3 regions of the Sphingobium sp. ZW T5_29 genome follow, and region 1 is predicted to be linked to each of the others. Evidence: predicted binding sites of a transcription regulator. Region 1 holds the regulator's gene; each other region holds the start of a gene.

Region 1 (7,707 bases):
TGCGCCGCCAATTGGTGGGCATCGCTCGGCCAGCCTATGTCCCGATCTATGCCGCAGCACTGGCGGAACTGGGCGTTGATCGCGCGTTGGTCATTTCCGGCGACGAAGGCCTTGATGAACTGTCATTGGCAGGCGGCAACGACATGGCGGAAGTGAAGGGCCATAGCCTTGCCGCGATGCACCGCATTACCGCTGCCGAACTTGGCCTTTCGACCCATCCGGTCGATGCAATCAGGGGTGGTGGCCCGGCCCATAACGCTTCGGCGCTCCGCGCTCTGCTACAGGGCGAGCCCGGTCCCTACCGCGATGCCGTGCTGTTGAACGCCGCCGCCGCCCTGATGGTCGCCGACGCAGTGACGAACCTTCGCGAAGGCGTGGAAGAAGCAGCTGAAACAATCGATCGAGGGCTTGCGAACGCCCTGCTCCAATGCTGGATTGCCTATAAATGACGAACAAGCTGATCGAAATCTGTGACACAAAACGGGAAGAAGTCGCTCGCCGGAAAGCCGTGACGACCGTCGCGGACCTGCAATCCCGCGCCACTGAACAAACCCCGCCACGCGGCTTCAGGATAGCGTTGGACACGGCTGCACGCACCGGTTTTGGTCTCATCGCTGAGGTCAAGAAAGCAAGTCCTTCCAAGGGTCTCATCCGTCCCGATTTCGATCCACCAGCCCACGCCCGGTCCTATGCCGCAGCTGGCGCTGCTTGTCTCTCAGTCCTTACGGACGAGCTCTATTTTCAAGGGCATGACGACTATTTGATCGCGGCCCGTTCAGCCTGCACCTTGCCCGTTTTGCGCAAGGATTTCCTGGTCGATCCTTGGCAGGTACTTGAAAGCCGTTCGCTGGGTGCGGATGCCATCCTCGTCATCGTGGCGGCGCTCGACGATGTGCAGATGGCGGAAATTGAGGACGCTGCGCTAGGCCTGGGTATGGACGCCCTGATCGAAGTTCACGACATCCATGAACTCGAACGCGCGATGAAGCTGCGGTCTCGCCTCATCGGTGTTAATAACCGTGATCTGCGTGACTTCAGCGTTGATTTCGCCCGAACTTACGAATTGGTCGGCCAAGCCCCACAAGGCTGCACATTCGTCGCGGAAAGCGGCCTTGGCAGTCACGCGGACCTGATCGCCATGTCACACCATGGCGTGAGGTGCTTCCTCGTTGGCGAATCGTTGATGCGCCAGGCGGATGTCGAGGGAGCAACGCGCGCGCTGCTCACCGGCGCATGAATGGTCTCACCCATTTGGGAGATGACGGATCAGCGCGGATGGTCGACGTCTCGGGCAAGGCGGTGACGTCTCGTGAGGCAGTGGCTACGGGCCACATCGCGATGAGCGAAGAAGCAGCGAGTGCGATCGCTCAAGGCCTGGTCAAAAAGGGAGACGTACTCGCCGTGGCGCGGGTGGCGGGCATCATGGCGGCAAAGCGCACGGCTGAACTCATTCCGCTCTGCCATCCAATCGCGCTAACATCGGTGACCGTCGATTTTGGCCTTGAGGCATTAGGTGTCACCGTAAAGGCGACAGCGAAGACCGCCGGTCAAACAGGTGTTGAGATGGAGGCGCTGACCGCCGCATCTACTGCGCTATTGACGATTTACGACATGGCCAAGGCGATCGACAGGGCGATGGTCATAAACGGGGTTCGCCTTCTGACCAAGACTGGCGGCAAGTCCGGCGACTGGCACGCCCTTTGAGCCTGCTACCAGTCGCGGATGCACAGGCCCGGCTACTGGCTCTGGCCACTCGGCGTCCCGCCGAACAATTGCCCATATCCCATTGTGCGGGTCGCTGGCTTGCAGACGATATCATGGCGCTGCGCAGCCAGCCTTGGGCAGATCTTTCGGCAATGGACGGCTACGCCATCCGCGGAGGGGAATGGCCCGGACCTTGGTCCATAACGGCGGAAAGCATGGCTGGCGGTGTTGTCCCCCCTCCCCTTATGCCCGGCGAAAGTTGCCGCATTTTTACCGGCGCCCCGCTGCCACTCGGCGCGGACACGGTACTTATTCAAGAGGATGCAGCCGTCCTCAATGATGTGCTGCGTCCCAGAGGGCCAAAACCCATCATGGGTCGCAACGTGCGAATGGCGGGGTCGGACTTTCACGTGGGGCAGCGCCTACTGGTCGCGGGAACGGCTTTGGGTCCCGCACAGATTGCGCTCGCCGTGCTCGGGGGCCATGGCGCGCTTCCGGTCGGCGGCCGCCTGCGGATAGCATTGATCTCCACGGGAAATGAGTTGGTTGCCCCCGGTGAGCCAGCGCCGCCCGGTGCCTTGCCTTCGTCAAACGCCCCGATGATCGCTGCGCTGCTCAACAGCTTGCCATGCGACGTGATGGACATGGGAATCGTGCCCGATACTCTCCGCGCGATGACCAAAGCCCTGGAACGCTGCGCCGGGGCCGACATTATCGTTTCGACCGGCGGCGCGTCCGTGGGCGATCACGACTTTGTGCGACCGGCATTCACCCGTGCTGGCGGCAACTTGGAGTTTTGGAAAATCCGCATGCGTCCTGGTAAGCCGATGATGGCAGGCACATTGGGGAGCGCAGTATTTCTTGGGTTACCAGGAAATCCGGGTTCGGCGTTTGTCACGGCGCTCTTGTTCCTGTCCCCGCTGGTCCGACATATGGCAGGAGCGTCTGATCCATTTCCTCGGACATCTACGGCGCTACTCGCCAAGCCGCTTCCTGCAACGGGACAACGCGATGAGTATTTGCGCGCCTATCGCGATGCTGCAGGGGTGACGTGCCTTTCTTCACAAGACAGCGCGGCGGCCTCTTCGCTTGCCCAAGCCGATTGCCTGATTCTGCGCGCTGCTGCATCGGCGCCTGCGACAGCAGGTGAACAGGTAGTAATCCTTCCATTATGATGGAAGAAGGGGCCGCAGCGCGGCCCCTCCATTAGACGATCATCAGACGACCTAGCGCTGTTGCTTGTCTTGGCCGCTCTTATTCTTTCCGCGGTCTTGGCCCATCTGGCCTTGCCGGTTTTCCTGCTGGTGTTGACGCCCGCCCTCGCTGGAGCGGTCCCCACCCTGCTGGCGGCGCTGGTCGCTACCCTGTTTATCTTGGTTCGCCATTCTCTCTCTCCTATTTCACGCCTTGGGAAAGGCAGTCATGAAACGGCTACAACATCGCTACGTTCCCATCGTTACGCTTAACGCTCGGCCCGCTTGACTTGGCTCCTTACGTTTCCTATGCGTTCCCCATCCGTTCCATAGAGGGTAAGCAGGCATGCTGACGCCAAAACAACAGGAATTGCTCAGCTTCATTCAAAATCGGCTGGACGAAGGCGGAGTTTCGCCTTCGTTTGAGGAAATGAAGGAAGCGCTCGATCTGCGATCCAAATCTGGCATTCACAGGCTCATCAATGCGCTTGAAGAGCGGGGCTTCATTCGCCGATTGCCCAACCGGGCGCGGGCGCTGGAAGTTTTAAAACTGCCCGAAGCGATGCATCGTGCGCCAAAGGCGGCCCCTCCCAAGCCGCAACTCGTTGCCAAAGCGCCGATTGCAGCCAACGATGTGATCGACATTCCACTACATGGTCGTATCGCCGCAGGCGTACCGATCGAGGCGCTGGAAGGGCAGAACATGCTGTCCGTGCCTGCGGCGCTGCTGGGATCAGGTGATCATTATGCGCTGGAGGTTTCAGGTGACTCAATGGCCGAGGCAGGCATATTGGATGGCGATTTCGCATTGATCCAGCGTACCGAAGTGGCGCGTGAAGGGCAGATCGTCGTTGCGCTGATCGACGAGATCGAAGCGACGCTCAAATATTTTCATCGCGAAGGTCTCAACGTGCGGCTTGATCCGGCTAACGCAGCTTATGCTCCACAAGTCTATGATCCACGTCAGGTACGAATTCAGGGCAAGCTGGCCGGACTTCTGCGGCGCTATAACTGACCGTCCGCCCTTGGTCGACGATTTCTGACGGGCTGGACGATCCAGGGGTGCGCATCGCCCGCTATTTTCGTGCTGTGCACCAGGCGCTGGTCCAGGTCTATGGCTAACCCTCCTGTCCGTGTCAGCAGTTGCCGGTCTGCTTTCAGCCAGCGCGGTCGGCACCATGTCGGAAGGCGGCGATCGGCGACGACAATGTCGGCACCGGCGCAATCGCGTTCGAATACGGCTTTATCGACTAGCACGTTGCTTCGCGTCAGTAGTAATCGCCATGACCGCCCGCCTCCTTCCACCTGAACCGCACACAGGTCCGTTGAGCAACGCGCTTCCGGCAAATCGGCCAAGGCTCCCATGACACCGCTGGAGCCAGCACTTTCCGCCATCATGTCACGCACATAATTTCCCGCCCGCTCGCGAAGCAGGGTCATCTCTCCACCGGATGAACGCAGGGCAACATGGCGGCCATCGCTGGTGATCAATATTTCAGGCGGTGAAACCATGAGCATCGCGGCGGCGCCGAGGGTGACTGGAACCAGCCCCGCCCAACGCCACCGACCCCGCCACAACAGGCACCACAGCCCGCCCAGGATGATAGCGCCGAATATGCCGACCGGCATCGTGGGGGTCATCACGACGGCCCAAGGGCTCGCCGCAACCCCATGGGCAATGGCCAGCAGCAGTTCGAGCGCATGTCCCGTGAGCCACCAGAAAGGCCCGCCCGCGCCCGCCACGTCGAACAACAAAGCCAATGCCTCCAAAGGCATCACCACGAAAGTGGTTAACGGAATGGCCAGCAAATTGGCAAAGGCACCAAGCATCCCCGCCTTATGAAAATGCAACAACGCAATCGGCGCCAGCACCAACTCAATGGCAAAACCTGTGAGCAGCATCGCGCCGAGGCTTCGAACCAACCGCCGCGACATACCTTCGTCACGAGCTGCGACGAAATTTCGAAATCCGGGATGCTCACCTAAGGCCACGAGCGCCACCACAGCAGCAAAGCTCATCTGGAAGCTCGGCCCCATCAGCGCTTCGGGCCAGAGCATCAGCACCAGTAGGGCTCCAGTTGCCACCAGGCGCAGGGTAATAGCATCCCGCCCGAGCGCCAGCCCGCCCAACACCAGCAACGCCGCAACGCATGACCGCACGGTGGGCACTTCCGCCCCGGTCAGCAATGTATAGCTAATCCCCGCCAACGCTCCACCGGCCGCAGCGATCAACATCAGCGGCCAATCTAGCGCTGCACGTCGGCTGAGCGCCATCAACCGCATCAGCAGAAAAATTACTGCCCCGACCAGCGCCGTGACGTGCAGGCCGCTGATAGACAGCAGGTGAGCAAGTCCACTGTTCCGCATCGCTTCCGCATCGTCTTCCGGGATCGCACCTTGATCGCCGGTGGCGAGAGCTGCGGCGATACCCGCCCCCGGTCCGCTGACGCGCCCATTAATATGTGCGAACAGACGCGCCCGCAGAGGACGTTCGCTGACCGACGGCCGAAGCACCGTCAGCGGCTTTAGCGCTCTCCCCGTTGCACCAATGCCTTGAAAATAGGCACGGCGTGCGAAATCATATCCTCCCGGCAGGCTGGCCGCGGCTGGGGGCATCAATCGCACACGAAAGCGGATAATCGCTCCTTCCCCCACATCTTGGGGCATATCGCCTTCGTCGATGTTCACCCGAATAAGCCGTGGCAATGAAGGCGCCGCGAGGGGCTGCAGCAATATCCGACTCATCTGCTGCGCGGGAATCGCGTTCACTGCCTTCACTTCGCCCGTCACTTCCATGAAGACAGGTCGCGCCAGCGGCGGCGTTCCCACAGTCACCGCTTTGCCCCAGATTAGTACGCATCCCGCACATGCCAGGACGCCACCCATGACCAAGACCTGCTGCATCCGTCCGCCCGTCGGCAGAGCAAGGCCAACACTCGCAATGGCCAAGGAAACGCAGCAGAATCCAAGCCATTCCGATCGGTTGGGCAATAGAAACCACGCGACAATACCGATGCCGATCGCCACAGGAACCCACAGGGCCAGTTGTTCCCGCTCCTCCTCCAGTCCTTCTTCCAAACGAGCAAAAACCCGCGCGACCCGTTGACGGATGTTCCCGCCAACGGAGGTTTGTCGTGGCTCAAAAGCCATGCTAGGGGGCGTCGCGTTCATGAATGAGCAAGGCGCATGTCAGGGAATTTCGCGGTGAGTGCAACGGGTTTGAACAAGCAGGTCGTAACCCGTTTTGCGCCGTCGCCAACCGGATTTCTTCATATTGGCGGCGCACGCACTGCGCTCTTCAACTGGCTGTTCGCTCGTCACCATGGCGGCAAGTTCTTGCTACGGGTCGAAGATACGGATCGCGCACGTTCGACTGAGGATGCCGTCGCTGCAATATTCGACGGCTTGGACTGGCTCGGCCTGGGGGGCGACGAGCCTGCCGTTTTCCAGTTCGAGCGATCGGCCCGCCATGCCGAAGTGGCCGACCAGCTGCTGGCCCAAGGCGACGCCTATCGTTGCTACGCGACCCAGGAGGAACTGGCCGAATTGCGCGAGCAACAGCGGGCGGCGAAGCAACCGATGCGCTACGACGGCCGCTGGCGTGACCGCGACCAGTCTGACGCTCCAGCCAGTGCGCCTTATGTCATTCGGCTGAAAGCTCCGCGCGAAGGCGAAACAGTGATCGAAGACGCCGTTCAGGGCCGCGTTGTCGTGCAGAATGCTGAGCTGGACGATATGATCCTGCTGCGTTCGGACGGCACGCCTACCTATATGCTGGCGGTGGTCGTCGATGACCATGATATGGGCGTGACCCATGTGATCCGTGGTGACGACCATCTCAACAATGCCTTTCGTCAACTCGGCATCATCAAGGCGATGGGTTGGGAAGAACCTATCTATGCGCACATCCCGCTGATCCACGGATCGGATGGCGCAAAGCTGTCGAAGCGCCACGGCGCGTTGGGCGTCGACGCTTATCGCGACGAAATGGGGATGCTGCCCGAAGCGGTGTTGAATTATCTCCTGAGATTGGGTTGGGGATATGGGGATGAGGAAATTATTTCCCGTGAACGAGCCATCGATTTGTTTGACATTTCTGGCGTGGGGAAATCGCCTTCCCGGTTCGATATCAAGAAGCTGGAGAATCTGAACGCCCATTACCTTCGGGAAGCGGATGATGCGCGGCTGGCGGGGTTGGCCGCGCCGCGGGTGGCTGCGCGGTTGGGGATGGCTCAATTGCCCGCCGGGGCCGACGAATTGCTGACCCAGGCGATGCCTTCGTTAAAGCCGCGGGCCAAGACGCTTAACGAAATTGCGGAGGGCGCGGAATTTCTGTTCAAAAGTTGCCCGCTGGATTTTGACGACAAGGCGCTTGCTCTGCTAGACGACTCGGCGCGCGCGCTGCTGGGCAAGACAGCCGACGCTCTTGGCTCTGTTCAGGACTGGACGGTCGAAGCGATCGATGAAGCGATACGTCGCGTGGCGGAGGAAGCCGATCTGGGACTGGGCAAGGTTGCCCAGCCTCTGCGTGCGGCGCTGACCGGTCGTACGGTTTCGCCGGGCATTTTTGATGTCCTTTTCCTGCTTGGGAAAGTGGAGAGCTTAAAGCGACTGAACGATGTCGGGTACACATCGGCTGGCCGCAGCAATTGAGGAGAACATGATGTCGGATAACAGCGCCACTTTGACCGTTGACGGCAATGCCAAGGATTATGGCATTTTGAGTGGCACGGTCGGCCCCAAGGTCGTCGATGTTCGCAAGCTATACGCCAACACCGGCATGTTCACCTATGACCCCGGCTTCACATCG
Region 2 (7,707 bases), on a different contig from region 1:
CTTCAGACGCCCGACGCCGAAAAGCGTCGCCGCGCCGACCATGTGATCAATAGCGGAACGACATTTGCGTCCACACGGGCGCAAGTGCGTCGCTTGGTCGCTTGCCTTGAGGCCAAGACAGGCCGATAAGAGGAATCCGGCCAGAATCGGTTAAAAGAGGCCAATGCGCGAAATTATTTTCGATACCGAAACGACCGGGCTTGATCCCGCTTCAGGTGACCGCCTGGTGGAAATCGGGTGCATCGAACTGTTCAACCGCGTGCCGACCGGGCGCACGTTCCACGCATATTATAATCCACAAAGGCCGATGCCGTCGGCGGCTGAGGCTGTGCACGGGCTTTCCGATGTCTTCCTGAAGGACAAGCCGCTTTTTTCGGCCGGGGCGGAGCAGTTGCTGACCTTTCTGGAGGACAGCCATCTGGTTGCCCACAATGCCCGGTTCGATTTCGGCTTCCTCAATCATGAGTTGAAACGGTGCGGTTTGCCCGAAATCGGCCTGCACCGGATGATCGACACCGTTGCCATTGCGCGCCAGCTGCATCCGGGCGCGAAGCACAGCCTTGACGCGCTGTGCAGCCGTTATGGCATCGACCGCAGCCACCGCATCAAGCATGGCGCGCTGCTCGACGCCGAATTGCTGGCTCAACTCTATATCGAACTGACGGGCGGCCGTCAGATTGGCCTGGGCTTGGCACAGCAGGAGGAGAATGACGCTATTCAGGTGGAACTTGCGACCCTTGTCGCGGTTCGCCCTGTTCGCCCCGCGCGCATATTTCAGGCGAGCGTGGCGGAACTGGAACGGCATGCAGCGTTCATCGCGACGCTCGCAAAGCCGCTCTGGCTGGAAGAAGCCTGAAGGCCGGGTCTTAAAACCCGCTCTCCTGGCTTCCGCCAACCGGGTTGCTGTCCGGCGGCCCGGCAAGAACAAGGAGATGATATATGGATATTCGTGTTTCCGGGCATCAGGTCGACACAGGCGACGCGCTGAAGCAGCATGTCTGGACCCGGCTCGAAACGATGGCCGAGAAATATTTCGCCCGCACGATTTCCGCTCAGGTCACATTCCGGCCTGCTCCCCATGGAGCCTTCCATTGCGACATCGTCTGCCATGTCATGACTGGCCTGATCCTGAAGGGTTCAGGAGAAGCGCAGGAAGCCCATCCCGCCTTTGACCAGGCCGCTGAGCGGATTGAAAGGCAACTTACCCGTTATTTGCGCCGACTGAAGGATCGGCACCAGCAGGCAGTCGCGGCCGAGGCCCAGCGCGCCAACGGATTTGAGCTCAACGGTCTGGATGGGGCCGGTTATACGATCTTTGCTGGGGCAGAGATCGAGGAAGAACCTGCCGAAGCACCCCTGATCGTGGCGGAAACGCGCGTGGACATCCCGGAAGCCAGCGTATCCGACGCGGTGATGATGCTGGACCTGCGCAATACGAATGCATTGTTGTTCCGCAACGCAGGAACGGCGGCCTATAATATGGTGTATCGTCGCCAGGATGGCACGATCGGATGGGTCGAACCGCAGGTCTGACCCAACAGGCCCTGCCCTGGGCCGCCGGTTGACCTTGGTCAGCGGGCGGCTTATGGGGCCGGGCTTCATATTCCCGAGTAACGCGCAATTTGATGAATCCGGGCGCGGCTCGGCTGTTCCGGGTTGGTCATGGTCCATTTCACCGATATCCTCGCGCCTGACGCGCTTGCCACGAGCCTGTCGGTCAATGGCAAAAGAGCGCTTTTCCAAAAGGTGGGGCAGCTTGCCGCGACGGCTTATGGACTGGATGCCTCGGCAGTGGCCGAAGCCCTGTTCGAACGGGAACGGTTGGGCTCCACCGGCTTTGGCGGCGGAGTCGCCATCCCCCATGCGAAAATCCCCGGCCTTGACCGGATGCGCGCCGTGGTTGCCCTGCTCGACCCGGTGATGCCGTTCGACGCCGTTGACGATGCGCCGGTCGATATCGTCTTTGCCCTTCTGTCCCCGGTCGACAGCGGTGCCGAGCATCTCAAGACGCTGGCCCGCGTGTCGCGTTATTTGAGGGAAGAAGGACATGTCGCCCGGTTACGCGGGGCCAACTCACCAGAAGCGTTGCATGCGCTGCTGGCCGGGGGCGAAGCGCGTGACGCGGCCTGACGGGGCGGCCATTCCCAGCGGCGAAGCGGCGCATTTCCGCGCTCTGGAACATCTGTACCAGTCGGCGCCGATCAACAAATTGTTCAGGTCAGAGCTGGTCATCACCGAAGCGGGCCATTCGGTGATCGAATTTGATGTCGATGAAAGCCAGTTCCATGCGGCCGGGGCAATCCATGGGACGGTCTATTTCAAGATGCTGGACGATGCGGCCTTTTATGCCGCCAACAGCCTGGTCAGTGATCGTTTCCTGCTGACCACCGCGTTCAATCTGCTGTTTACGCGCCCCATCGGGCCGGGCCGGATTCGCGCGGAAGGACGATGGATCAGCGGCAAGCGCCGAGTCTTTGTCGCTGAAGCGAGCCTGATCGACATGGAGGGGGAGGAAGTGGGACGCGGGACCGGCACATTCATGCGGTCGCAATTCCCGCTGTCATCATTGCCGGGCTATGCAGGCTGACCGGCTGACCAGCGCCATGCTGATCGGCGTGCTGGTTCGCCGTGCCGCAGCCGCTGGAGGATTTGCCACGATATTGGTGAAGGGGGACGAAATTAGCGGCGTCATCCTGGTCCAGGCTGTTGAAAAGGGACGGGAATCGGGTCTTTTCGAGCGTGTTCCCAACCTGGATGGGGGCTACCGCCTGGCGCGCTGCGGACCCGATCCGGCAGAGGGCGGTGAAGCGCTGTCGCAATATATTGCACGTCGCCGCCGATCAGACCCCGACCTGTGGATCATTGAACTCGATATCGCGGAAGCGGAACGGTTCGCCGCTGAAACGATCTGCTGATCGTTGACTCTTTTCGCGCGGGAAGGCACTGGCCCCGCACGCTGAACGCGCAGGTTGCCGTTTTCGCCCGTGGGGGGCGGGCACGGTAAACACGCAGACGGGGGGCGGCCTGACGTCGATGCGAGTAGGGGTTTACGCGACGTCCCTGGCCAAGAACCGCACGTTTTTGAGAAGTAATGAGTTACCGTTTGAAGGCCGCGATTGCCGCGGCATTTGCCTTGTCCGCCAGTGCGGCGGTCACCGCAGCCGATATGTCGAGCGCCAGTGAAGCAGCTCCTTCGGCCAAAATGATCCCAGCTATTTCAGAGCTGAATGCAGCTCCGTCGGTGGCCACGAAGCCCGCCGTCGTTTTCGCCGCGCCGCGCGAAGTCGCGCAGCCGCTGGCCCCCCTTTCCGACAGCGCCGATTTCAAGGCGGATAATCTGGCCGCAATGGTCAACGCCCAGGGTGAAGCAGAATCGCTGGAAGGCGACATGAAGTGCCTTGCCGGAGCGGTTTATTTCGAATCGAAGGGCGAAAGCCTGGAAGGCCAGCTGGCCGTGGCGCGTGTCATCATCAATCGCGCCAAGTCGGGTCGTTTCGCCAGCAGCCTGTGCGGCGTCGTTTATCAGCCCGGCCAGTTCAGCTTTGTGCGCGGTCGCGGCATGCCGGCCATCCCGACGGCAAGCCAGAGCTGGCGCCGGGCGGTGGCCATCGCCCAGATCGCGATGGAAGACGCCTGGGACAGCCAGGCAGAAGGCGCTCTCTTTTTCCACGCCCGCCGTGTTTCGCCCGGCTGGGGCAAGGCCAAGCTGGCTGCGATCGACAATCATATTTTCTATCGCTGATCCAGCCGGGGCAGCAGAGATGAAGCAGGCCGGTTCGGGACATGCCGAATCGGCCTTTTCTTTTGTTCCTTCCCTGTTCTGGAGCAAGCCGCGCGACATGTGAATCGCGCAGCTTGCTCATATCTTTGTTGTCGCATCGCTTTTCGCGGAAAACCGGTTCCCACTTTTCCGCGCGATGCCCTAATATACCGCGATGACCGCACTGGCATCTACCTCACCCGATGGCTGCTCGCCCTTGACCGACGGCACTGCGATTGCGGTCGCGCGTGGCACTTTGCGCCTGTTTGTTCGGCATGACATGAGCGGGATATTGGAAGTGCCGCTTCCCAACGGCAGGCGAGCGGACATCATGGCGCTCGACAGTGCCGGGCGGATCACCATCGTCGAAATAAAATGCAGCCGCGCAGACCTGTTGGCTGACATGAAGTGGCCCGAATATTTCGACTTTTGCGATCGGTTCTTCTGGGCCGTTCCAGCGGGTTTCGATCTGTCGCCCTTCGACAGCGATGCGCTGTGGCCGGATCGCACCGGGTTGATCGTTGCCGATCAATATGATGCCGAACTGCTCCGCCCGGCGCCGATCGAGCCGCTGGCGGCTGCGCGGCGCAAGGCGGAAACGTTACGCTTTGCCCGCCGTGCGGCGCGAAGGCTGACCGCCATCGCCGACCCGGACCATGCTACTGAACTTCGCTGGTGAAGGTGGATCAGTAGAGGCGCTTGCCCCAATATTCGTCGGCCAGGCATCGCCCAAGGGTCGACGACCCCTGCCGCGCGGCCGTGCGGGCCATATGCTTGCGAATTTCGTAGCTGCTTGATCCCAGCGATGAGCCAAAGGCGTCGATCGCCTGAGCCACAGTGTCGCGGTCACTACCGGTATAGGGTTTGAAGATGTTACCGAGCGCCTGTTCCCAGGCTTTTTCGATCTGGATGCGTTTGCCGTCCATCGCCTTCCTCGTCGCGCAACGGATACAGGCATAAGATGGTGAGACGCGGGCGCGCGGACAAGGGGTCGGAAACGATTGGCGACGGGCGACCGCCGGTCGCGCCCGTCGCTGTAGCCAATGTCAGAATACCGGGCCTTGGACGGGACCCTTGGGCGCAGCCTTGTTCGTGGCGGCGCTCAACGCTTCCTCAAGCCCGGCGGTGCGGCCGTCCCGCTTTGCATAATCGCGCGCTGACATGCCTGCCAGAGTGTCGCGCCGGTCGGGATTGGCGCCCTGGGCCACCAACAGCCGGGTCAGCCCGATATCGCGCAACTGAACTGCCCGGATCAGGGGCGTTTCACCACTATTGTTGGTCTTGTCGATCTGAGCGCCATGGGTCAGCAGCGTGCGAACGCCATCTTCAAACCGGGTCTGCACCGCATCCATCAGCGGGGTGTTGCCGTCCCTGTCGGCAATGTCGGGATTGGCGCCCTTGCCCAGCAGGAATGCGAGCCAGGTGGCGTCCCGCCGCGCGATCACCAGGTGGAGCGCGGTTTCGCCGCTGGTGACATCGCGGCTGTTGATGACCGTGGAGCCGGGTTTCTGGATCAGATCCGTCACCTTTTGGCCGTCGGCATCCTTCACGGCCTTGAGGAAATTGTAATTGTCGGAAAATTGCGCATGCGCGGCGACCGGAGAAAGCAGCGCCAGCGCCAGGGCGGCTGCGCGGCCCACGCCCATCCAATGCGAAAAACATCCTGTCATCGTCTTATAGCCCCGTTGGGATTTGCAAAATGGGGGATAGCAGGGCATGGCTGGCGGCGCCATGAACAAAGCGCTTTTACCGCTCGCCCTGTCCCTTGGCGTCCTAGTGACCGCCTGCAATATGGGGGGCGGAGATGCCTCCAACAGCAGCCAGAGCGCGCCCGGCGATCTGGCCGGGGCGCGGATCGGCGCGCCCTTTACCTTGACCAACCAGGACGGGGCGAAAGTCCGCTGGGACGATTTCAAGGGCAGCTATCGCCTGGTCTATTTCGGTTACACCTATTGTCCTGACGTCTGCCCCGTGGACTTGCAGCGCATCATGCAGGCCTTCACCCGATTTGAAAAAGCGGACCCAGCGCGGGCTGCTAAGGTCCAGCCGATCTTCATCAGTCTGGATCCCGAACGCGACACGCCAGGGGTGATCAAAACCTATGTTGCCGCTTTTCATCCGCGCCTGACGGGCCTGACCGGCAGCAAGGACGATATTGCCAAGGTGGCGAAGGATTTCGTCGTCGTCTATGGCAAGGAAGAGGCCAAGGGCACGAGCGATTATCTGGTCAGCCACAGCCGCACGCCCTATCTGTTCGGCCCGGACGGAGAACCGGTGGCGCTGGTCCCGGTGGACGATCCCGGAACGGCGGACAAGGATGAAGGAGGGCCGGACGCAGTGCTCGCTTTCCTGGAAAAATGGGTCAAGTGACAGTTGGATTTTTGGGAAAAGCCTCTTGATCAGCTGGACCGGGCACAGTGGGAAGCCTTGTGCGACGGCTGCGGCAAATGTTGCCTGCACAAGGCCGAGGATGAGGACAGCGGTCGCATCTACCCCACCAATGTGGCCTGCAAGCTGCTGGACCGCCACAGCGGGCTTTGTTCCAACTACAAGGTTCGCCGCCGCTTCGTGCCTGACTGCGTCCGCCTGACGCCGCAGAAGGTGAAGACATTGAGCTGGCTGCCGCGCACCTGCGCCTATCGGCTGCGGGAAGAGGGACAGCCATTGCCGGAATGGCATTATCTGATCAGCGGCGACAGGGAATCGGTGCATCGCGCCCGTCAGTCGGTGCGCGGTTGGACAGTGGCCGAAGCGGATGCGGGCGACTGGGAAAACCATCTTGTCGATCGCGAAATCTGACGGCGCGATCCTGGTCGATGGCGTGACGGTGCCGGTGCGGGTCCGCCGGTCGGCCAAGGCGAAAACCTACCGCCTCTCACTCGACCGGGCGCTGGGTGAATTGCGGCTGTCCCTGCCCCTTCGCGCCGACGTCAAGCGCGCGCTGGGCTGGGCGCAGGGGCATGAAGGCTGGGTTCGGACACAACTGGCTGCCCAACCCGCCTTGGTGACGCTGGACGACGGCGTGACATTTCCGTTCGAAGGGCGCGACCTGCGGATATGCTGGACGGCGGGAACGTCCCGCAGCATCCGGGTTGAGGACAACCAGCTGCTGCTCGGTGGCGCGGCTGAATCCGTGCCGCAACGGGTGGTTCGTTGGCTCAAAGCGCGGGCCAGGGCGGTGCTGGAGACCGACACGCTGGCCATGGCGCAGGATCATGGGCTGATCGTCGCGTCGGTGGGCATTGGCGACCCGCGCAGCCGCTGGGCCAGTTGTTCTGCCAGCGGCGGCATCCGTTACAGCTGGCGGCTGATCCTGTGCCCGCCGGACGTGCGCAGGGCCACCGTCGCCCATGAATTGGCGCATCTGCTGCACATGGACCACAGCCCGGCCTTTCATGCGGCCCATCAGCGTATATTGGGCGAGGACCCCCGGCCAGCGCGTGCCTGGCTGCGGGCGCATGGATCAGCGTTGCATCGTTTTACGGACTGATCGCAGAGTCAGTCGCGTGCCGGGCAGGCATGATCTTCGTCCCGGCGATGGGGAAGGCCGCAGGCGCGGCAGAGGTCATGGCTACCCGATTTCAGGCCGTGTCCCACCGCCACCCGTTCATCGAAGACATAGCATTCGCCCTGCCATCGGCTTTGGCTTTCCGGCATTTCCTCCAGATAACGCAAAATGCCGCCGCGTAGATGATAGACATCGTCAAAGCCGCGCGCGCGGACCAGTGCCGTTGATTTTTCGCAGCGAATGCCGCCGGTGCAGAACATCGCGATCTTTGGCGTCCGGCCTTCGTCCCGCAGTTTTTGCGCAAAACCATCGAACCAGGCGGGGAAGTCTCCAAAGGAACGGGTGCCTGGATCGATCGCGCCTGCGAAGCTGCCTACCGACACTTCATAAGCGTTGCGGGTGTCGATGACGACGGTGTCGGGGTCGGCGATCAAGGCAT
Region 3 (7,707 bases), on a different contig from region 1:
CGCGCAGCTGTTTCGCGACGCCGGGGGCGCTCGCTCTGGTGAAAAAATCTGCTTCGATGAACGGCTCCGTGAAAAGGAATTCGGCATCTTGGACGGGCTGACGACCAGGGGTATTCACAGCCTGGAACCCGCCCAGGCCGAATTCCGCCGGATGCTGGGCAAATTCTATCATCGTTCGCCTGGGGGAGAGAGCTGGTGCGATGTCATTCTGCGCCTACGATCGGTCATGGACACGATTTCGCTGCATTATGCCGGGCGGCGCGTGATGATCTTCACGCATCAGGTTGTCGTCCTGTGCATGCGCTACATCATAGAAGGGTTGGACGAAGCGGGGATATTGGAGATTGACCGGGCAGGCGACGTCGCCAACTGCGCTATCACGGACTATCGTTATGATCCCTCGCACGGCGACAGCGGCGGGCTGGTGCTCCACCGGTATAATGTCACCGCGCCGCTGGAGGAAGAGGCCACCCCCGTCACCCGCGAACCCGACGCCATTGCCGGAGCACGGGGATGACGCCCCGACCACTCGATGCGCAATGGCTGCGCGCGCATCCTTTGCCGGAACCGGACGTCTCGTTCGACAAGAATGGGCGTGGGCGCGTCCTCGTCGCGGGTGGTGCGGAATTCGTGCCGGGCGCCCTGCGTCTGACCGGAGAGGCGGCGCTGCGCGCGGGGGCGGGCAAGCTGAAGCTGGCGACCGTCAGGTCCGCCGCCATGTCGCTGGGCGTGCTGATCCCCGAAGCGGCGATGATCGCCCTCCCCGCGCAGGAGGATGGAGAGCTTGCGGCGGGAGCAGCCGATATTCTCGCGGACCATCTGGCGCGCTGCGACACGCTGATCCTGGGGCCGGGGATGAGCATCAGCACCCAGACCGACGATCTTGTCGAACGCATATTGTCGGCCATGCAACCGCCGCTCACGCTGGTCCTTGATGCCGCCGCCCTGACGTCCGCCCGTCACCTTCAGGACCTGATCGCCCGGCAGAAAGGGCGCGTGATCCTGACGCCCCATCATCGCGAAATGGCGCTGCTTACCGGGCAGGATGAATCGGCGATTGCGACCGATCCGCAGTCGATCGCCCGTCAGGTCGCCAGCCAGTTCAGCGCCATCGTCCTGTTGAAAGCAAACCAGAGCATCGTCGCCAGCCCTGATGGCGACTGCCTGGTGCATGACGGGGGCTGTGTGGGGCTGGCGACGGGTGGATCGGGCGATGTGCTGGCAGGTATAGTCGGCGGGCTTGTGGCGCGCGGTGCCTCACCGCTAGTCGCGGCTGCCTGGGGCTGTTGGGTTCATGGCCATGCCGGGCGGCAACTGGCTTCGCGCGTAGGCCCCATCGGCTTTCTGGCCAGGGAGATACTGCCTCTGGTCCCCCGCGCATTGGAGGAAGCGACGCGAGACTAAAGAGCGCTGGCCAGCGCCAGGACAACGCCACCCCCGACCAGCATCAGCCCGATTATTTCAGTACGCGCCATCCGCTCGCCCAGATAAAAATGGCCGAAAGCGAGGGTGAAGCCGATCTCCACCTGCCCGACCACCCGGACCAGTGCGACCGGCGCTGTCGCGAAACCGGTAAACCAGCAGGCGGACCCCAGTGCGGACAATAGCCCCACCTGGCCCGATATGCGCCAGCTGCTGAACAGTTTGCCCAGCTGATCGGCTTCGCGCAGAAACAGATAGCCGCCCTGCATGATGGTCTGCAAAGTGATCGTGACCACCAGCACCACCAGCGCAGCCAGGATGGCGTCGTCGCCCCCGACCTCCTGCGTGGCGCGGCGAATGCCTACCGCCGTCAGGGCAAAGAAAAAGCCGGATGCGATTCCGGTCAGCGCTGCAGGCTGTCCCAGCGCCCTGACGAAATCGCCTACCCCCATGCGCTTGCCGCCCGTCGATAACAGCATCACGCCCGCCACGCCGCAGCCAATGCCGATCCACGCGATGGGGCTCAGCCGCTCACCCATCAACAGGAAGGATAAAATGGCGCCCTGCACCGCCTCTGTCTTGGAATAGGCGGTACCGACCACGAAGTTGCGGTGGGCAAAAGCCATGATCAGCAAATTGGTCGCGATGATCTGCGCCAACCCGCCGCCCAGGCAGAAGAGCAGGAAGGATAGGTGCGGGTGGGGCAGGGGCGCTCGGGTCAGCAGCACATAGCCTCCCAGCAGCAACAGCGCGAAGGGCAAACCATATAGGTAGCGCACCAATCCCGCCGCGTTGATCGACAGGCTATGGCTGACCCGCCGCTGCACCGCTGTGCGCCACGCCTGAAGCGCGCCTGCGACCAGTGTGGCTGGAAGCCAGATCGGCGAGGTGATCATTTAATCCTCCCCATCGGAAGATGGGTAGGGGAACCATCCGCAGGATGGTGGAGGGGAAAGGCGCGGCAGTTGTTCAGGATATGCGACGTCACATTTTCGAGGTTGCGCAAAACATCGGTGGCTTTGATCCTCAAAACCTTGATCCCCTGTGCTCGCAACCGCTCATCTCGTCGCCGATCATGCGCGATCTGTTCGATGTGATCGTGCCCGCTGCGATCCACCTCAACCGCCAGCGCCACCGAAGCGCAGTAAAAATCCAACACATAAGGCCCAACCGGATGCTGGCGGTGGAATTTCAGCCCCTCTGGTCGCTGCCTGAGCCATTGCCACAGAGCGACTTCTGGTGGCGACATAATCCGCCGCAAGTCGCGCGCATTATCGACTGTCTTTCTTCTCGGCGGCATCGTGCTATTCCCCTCCACCACTCGCTATGCGAGCGGTCCCCCTCCCCATCTCTCGATGGGGAGGATTTGGAGCCGCCATATCTTCACGCGCCTTCGAGAAGGCCTTCCTTCTTGATCTTTTCCTGCCACACTAGCGGGGCGAGGCGGTGGACGTTTTGGCCTTCGCTGTCCACGGCGACGGTCACAGGCATGTCCTGCACGTCGAACTCATAGATGGCTTCCATGCCCAGGTCTTCAAAGCCAACTACCTTCGCGCCCTTGATCGCGCGGGCGACAAGGTAAGCCGCGCCGCCGACCGCCATCAGATAGGCGCTCTTATGCTTGGCGATGCTGTCTGTCGCCGCCGGGCCGCGCTCCGCCTTGCCGACGCAAGCGGCCAGCCCCTGCTCCAGCATCATGTCCATGAATTTGTCCATGCGGGTCGCGGTCGTCGGGCCGGCCGGGCCGACCACCTCGTCGCGCACCGGATCGACCGGGCCCACATAGTAGATCACGCGGCCCTTGAAATCGACCGGTAGCTGCTCGCCCGCCGCGAGCATGTCGGCGATCCGCTTGTGCGCGGCATCGCGGCCGGTCAGCATCTTGCCGTTCAGCAGCAGGCGGTCGCCATGCTTCCAGCTCTGCACGATTTCGGGCGTCAGATTGTCGAGATCGACGCGGATCGCTTCCTTGCTCGGCTTCCAGTCGACCTGCGGCCATTCGGACAGCTTGGGCGCTTCCAGATAGGCAGGACCCGAGCCGTCCAGCGTGAAATGCGCGTGGCGGGTCGCGGCGCAGTTGGGGATCATCGCGACCGGCTTGCCCGCCGCGTGGCAGGGGTAGTCGTAGATCTTGACGTCGAGGATGGTCGAAAGCCCGCCAAGCCCCTGCGCGCCGATGCCGAGCGCATTCACCTTGTCGAAAATCTCGATCCGCAGCTTTTCGATGTCATTCTGCGGCCCACGGGCTTTCAGTTCGCCCATGTCGATGGGCTCCATCAGCGATTCCTTAGCGAGCGCCACGGCCTTTTCCGCCGTGCCGCCGATGCCGATGCCCAGCATGCCGGGCGGGCACCAGCCAGCGCCCATTTGCGGGATCATCTCCAGCACCCAGTCGACGATCGAATCGCTGGGGTTCATCATCTTGAACTTGGTCTTGTTCTCCGAGCCGCCACCCTTGGCCGCGACGTCCACGGTCACCTTGTTGCCCGGCACCATTTCGACATTCAGCACGCAGGGCGTGTTGTCCTTGGTATTGACGCGCGAGAAGGCCGGATCGCGCAGGATCGAAGCGCGCAGGCGGTTTTCCGGGTTCAGATAAGCCTTGCGCACGCCCTCATCGACGACATCCTGCATCGAACGGCTATTGTCGTCGAACCGGCAATCCATGCCCCATTTAATGAAGACGTTGACGATGCCGGTATCCTGGCAAATCGGGCGGTGCCCTTCGGCGCACATGCGGCTGTTGGTCAGGATTTGGGCGATGGCGTCCTTGGCCGCCGGATTGGCTTCGGCGTCATAGGCTTTACCCAGCGCGCGAATATAATCCATCGGGTGATAATAGCTGATGAACTGGAGCGCGTCGGCGACGCTCTCGATCAGATCGGCGGTCTTGATGACGGTCATCTTGCCTGCATGTCCCTAATTAGCGCCCGGCCCTGCACGGCGGGTCTTCGCAGGCGCGGCTAATAGGGATTGGGTCGAGAGTCCAGATATGCCGAGCTATCCGTTGGCATAGGGGAACATGTGCCACCAAGGCTGCTTCTCCTCCAGCACCCGTGCAAAGCTCGCCCGCGCCTCCAGCCGGTCGAGATAGGCGGCCAGCGCAGGAAAGCCGCCGCGCATCGGCTCCACCTTGTCCGCATAGAAGAGTGCGGGGGCAGCCGCGCAGTCCGCCAGCGTGAAGTCGTCCCCCGCCGCCCATTGCCGCGCCCCGATCCGCTCCTCCAGCATCGCATAGGCCTTGCCCAGCAGGATGCGCGCTTCGCCCATGCCATGAGCATCACGCGCATCTTCGGGCCGCAGCCGGTCGGCAACGATCTTCTGCATCGGCGTCATCACATAATTGTCGAACAGCCGGTCCATCAACCGCACTTCCAACGCGTCGCCGGGATCAGCAGGGATCGGGCGGAAGCGGCCAGCGCGCTGCTGCCCCAGATATTCGATGATGATGCTCGCCTCGGCGACCGTCCGGTCCCGCGCCTCGTCGCGCAGCACCGGAAACTTGCCCAGCGGCCACAGGGTGAGCCACGCTTCCGTCACGCCGGGCTCCTCCATCATCGCCCGTTCGAACGGCGTGTCATTCTCATAAAGGGCGATCAGCACCTTCCAGCAATAGGAGGAAAGGGGGTGATAATAGAGAATCATGGCTGCCTCTCATTCATGGGCCTTATGTCAGGCGCACCGGGGCTTTTAGCACGCTGGTGGGGCTTTTTCTCATCCACAGTTAATCCACATCAGCTTGTGGATAAGTCTTTGATGAACCACCATCCTTAGTAAAAAGGACAAGCCCCCTGACCCGTTCCGGGCAATTTCAGAGGCAAGCCAAATTTATTTTCGTTCGCACATTGTCCCTCTTGTCTTTTGCAAGAGTGAGGGAAGTCCGCGCGTCGCTGCGATGCGGCGTGACGGATTGTTGCCGGGTGAACAGCTTGGGAACCGTAACGAGTCCTCGAACTGTCATTTACCCTCTTGCAACCATTCAAGGCTGTGGCACTATCCCTTGTATCGGGTTAACGGGGGTTACCCAACAGATTGTGATTGTAACGGTCGGACCATTTTCCGGGCGAGGGGCGTTTTGTCCATGACGATCCACTGAAGGTGCCCCGCTCGGCTCGGTTGCAGGCCATCTGGTCGGAACTGACCGGAAAAGCTTGACCGAATCGAACGAAACATGAACATTCGGGGGCTCGCATGGATTTTCGAGACAGCGAACAGACAGGTGCAGGCGACGTGGCGACGGTTATTGACGATGTGGTGGAAACCGTGACGGAAAAGAAGGCTGCGCCCGCCAAGGCGGTGCGGTCCTCCTCTTCGATCCAGGAACGGCGCTTCGATGTCGTGACGGATGAGAGCCGCGATGCGCTGCTGACCGAATTCGGCAAGGATACGCTGAAGGACCGCTATCTGCTGCCCGGCGAAAATTACCAGGACCTGTTCGCCCGCGTCGCCGCCGCCTATGCCGATGATCAGGGCCATGCCCAGCGCGTCTACGACTATATCTCGCGCCTGTGGTTCATGCCCGCGACGCCTGTCCTGTCGAACGGCGGCACCGGGCGCGGCCTGCCGATCAGCTGCTATCTGAACAGCGTCGATGACAGCCTGGAAGGCATCGTCAACACCTGGAACGAAAATGTGTGGCTCGCCTCGCGCGGTGGCGGCATCGGCACCTATTGGGGCAGCGTGCGCGGCATTGGTGAGCCGGTCGGCCTTAATGGCAAGACGAGCGGCATCATCCCCTTCGTCCGTGTCATGGACAGCCTCACGCTGGCCATCAGCCAGGGCAGCCTGCGCCGGGGCTCGGCCGCCTGCTATCTCGACGTTTCCCACCCGGAGATCGAGGAGTTCCTTGAAATCCGCAAGCCCAGCGGCGACTTCAATCGCAAGGCGCTGAACCTGCACCACGGCGTCCTCTTGACCGACGAGTTCATGGAAGCGGTCCGCACCGGCGCTGAGTTCTCGCTCAAATCGCCCAAGGACGGCTCCGTCCGGGGCACGGTCGATGCGCGCAGCCTGTTCCAGAAGCTGGTGGAAACCCGCCTTGCCACCGGCGAACCCTATATCGTCTTCTCCGACACCGTGAACAGCATGATGCCCAAGCATCATCGCGATCTCGGCCTTAAAGTTTCGACTTCCAATCTTTGTTCAGAAATCACTTTGCCGACGGGTCGCGACCATCTCGGCAATGACCGGACGGCGGTCTGCTGCCTTTCGTCCCTGAATCTGGAAACCTGGGACGAATGGAACAAGGACCCCGTCTTTGTTGAGGATGTCATGCGCTTCCTCGACAATGTGCTGCAGGACTATATCGACCGAGCGCCGGACGAAATGGCGCGGGCCAAATATAGTGCGGAGCGCGAACGGTCAGTGGGCCTGGGGGTGATGGGGTTCCACTCCTTCCTCCAGGCCCGTGGCCTTCCGTTCGAAGGCGCGATGGCCAAGAGCTGGAACCTGCGCATCTTCAAACATATCAATGTGAAGGTGAACGAAGCCTCGATGCAGCTCGCGGTGGAACGTGGCCCGTGCCCCGACGCCGCCGACATGGGCGTGATGGAACGGTTCAGCTGCAAGATGGCGATCGCGCCCACCGCGTCGATCAGCATCATCTGCGGCGGCACTAGCGCCTGTATCGAACCGATCCCGGCGAACATCTACACGCACAAGACGCTGTCGGGCAGCTTCGTGGTGAAGAATCCCTATCTGGAAAAGATCCTGCGCGACAAGTCGAAGGACAGCACCAATGTCTGGAACACGATCCTCGAACGCGGCGGTTCGGTCCAGCATCTCGATTTCCTGAGCCAGGAAGAAAAGGACACGTTCAAGACCAGCTTCGAAATCGACCAGCGCTGGCTGCTCGAACTCGCCGCCGACCGCACGCCCTTCATCGATCAGGCGCAATCGCTCAACCTGTTCATCCCGGCGGACGTGGAAAAGTGGGACCTGATGATGCTCCACTTCCGCGCATGGGAACTGGGCATCAAGTCGCTTTACTATCTGCGCTCAAAATCGGTGCAGCGCGCTGGTTTCGCGGGCGGGGTGGAAGCGGACAACACCATCGACGCACCGAAGTTCGAATTGGGCGGGGAAAGCACAGACTATGACGAATGTCTTGCCTGCCAATGAGCTAATGGGGGGGATGGGCGCGGCGGTGGCGACACTAACCGCGCCCACACAATCACCCCCGGAGGCATCACCCCTCGTCTTGTTCCTCTTCAAAGAGGACGGCGTTGGCTCCGGTCGCAGACAACCGCACAGTGCCGTCCTCATCAATCCCGGCCACCAACCCCT

What was found. The regulator LexA, encoded in region 1, represses DNA repair genes until DNA is damaged. The targets are predictions, from matches to a motif close to GTTCCNCNCTTGTTCT.
Region 2: ACI3KQ_RS03615 (MmcB family DNA repair protein) is a predicted target of LexA. The motif match lies at 3,807-3,822, and genes of this name have one in related genera.
Region 3: ACI3KQ_RS04460 (ribonucleoside-diphosphate reductase subunit alpha) is a predicted target of LexA. The motif match lies at 5,344-5,359, and genes of this name have one in related genera.

Annotation. Positions count from the first base shown of each region.
Region 1 is NZ_JBJDRM010000010.1:78,813-86,519, forward strand. Features, by position in the region: gene trpD (anthranilate phosphoribosyltransferase) at 1-449, shown strand, start outside; gene trpC (indole-3-glycerol phosphate synthase TrpC) at 446-1,237, shown strand; gene moaC (cyclic pyranopterin monophosphate synthase MoaC) at 1,234-1,704, shown strand; gene ACI3KQ_RS10250 (molybdopterin molybdotransferase MoeA) at 1,701-2,879, shown strand; gene lexA (transcriptional repressor LexA) at 3,244-3,912, shown strand; gene ACI3KQ_RS10260 (ComEC/Rec2 family competence protein) at 3,903-6,047, opposite strand; gene gltX (glutamate--tRNA ligase) at 6,084-7,550, shown strand; gene ACI3KQ_RS10270 (citrate synthase) at 7,561-7,707, shown strand, end outside.
Region 2 is NZ_JBJDRM010000003.1:212,678-220,384, forward strand. Features, by position in the region: gene coaE (dephospho-CoA kinase) at 1-129, shown strand, start outside; gene dnaQ (DNA polymerase III subunit epsilon) at 164-856, shown strand; gene hpf (ribosome hibernation-promoting factor, HPF/YfiA family) at 940-1,533, shown strand; gene ACI3KQ_RS03595 (PTS sugar transporter subunit IIA) at 1,663-2,130, shown strand; gene ACI3KQ_RS03600 (PaaI family thioesterase) at 2,090-2,587, shown strand; gene ACI3KQ_RS03605 (DUF1491 family protein) at 2,577-2,915, shown strand; gene ACI3KQ_RS03610 (cell wall hydrolase) at 3,092-3,742, shown strand; gene ACI3KQ_RS03615 (MmcB family DNA repair protein) at 3,936-4,439, shown strand; gene ACI3KQ_RS03620 (hypothetical protein) at 4,447-4,686, opposite strand; gene ACI3KQ_RS03625 (ankyrin repeat domain-containing protein) at 4,807-5,406, opposite strand; gene ACI3KQ_RS03630 (SCO family protein) at 5,477-6,130, shown strand; gene ACI3KQ_RS03635 (YcgN family cysteine cluster protein) at 6,134-6,559, shown strand; gene ACI3KQ_RS03640 (M48 family metallopeptidase) at 6,516-7,250, shown strand; gene ACI3KQ_RS03645 (rhodanese-related sulfurtransferase) at 7,259-7,707, opposite strand, start outside.
Region 3 is NZ_JBJDRM010000004.1:111,705-119,411, reverse strand. Features, by position in the region: gene ACI3KQ_RS04490 (histidine phosphatase family protein) at 1-517, shown strand, start outside; gene ACI3KQ_RS04485 (NAD(P)H-hydrate dehydratase) at 514-1,404, shown strand; gene ACI3KQ_RS04480 (DMT family transporter) at 1,401-2,318, opposite strand; gene ACI3KQ_RS04475 (endonuclease domain-containing protein) at 2,315-2,671, opposite strand; gene ACI3KQ_RS04470 (fumarate hydratase) at 2,806-4,326, opposite strand; gene ACI3KQ_RS04465 (glutathione S-transferase family protein) at 4,423-5,067, opposite strand; gene ACI3KQ_RS04460 (ribonucleoside-diphosphate reductase subunit alpha) at 5,614-7,542, shown strand; gene ACI3KQ_RS04455 (DUF2171 domain-containing protein) at 7,610-7,707, opposite strand, start outside.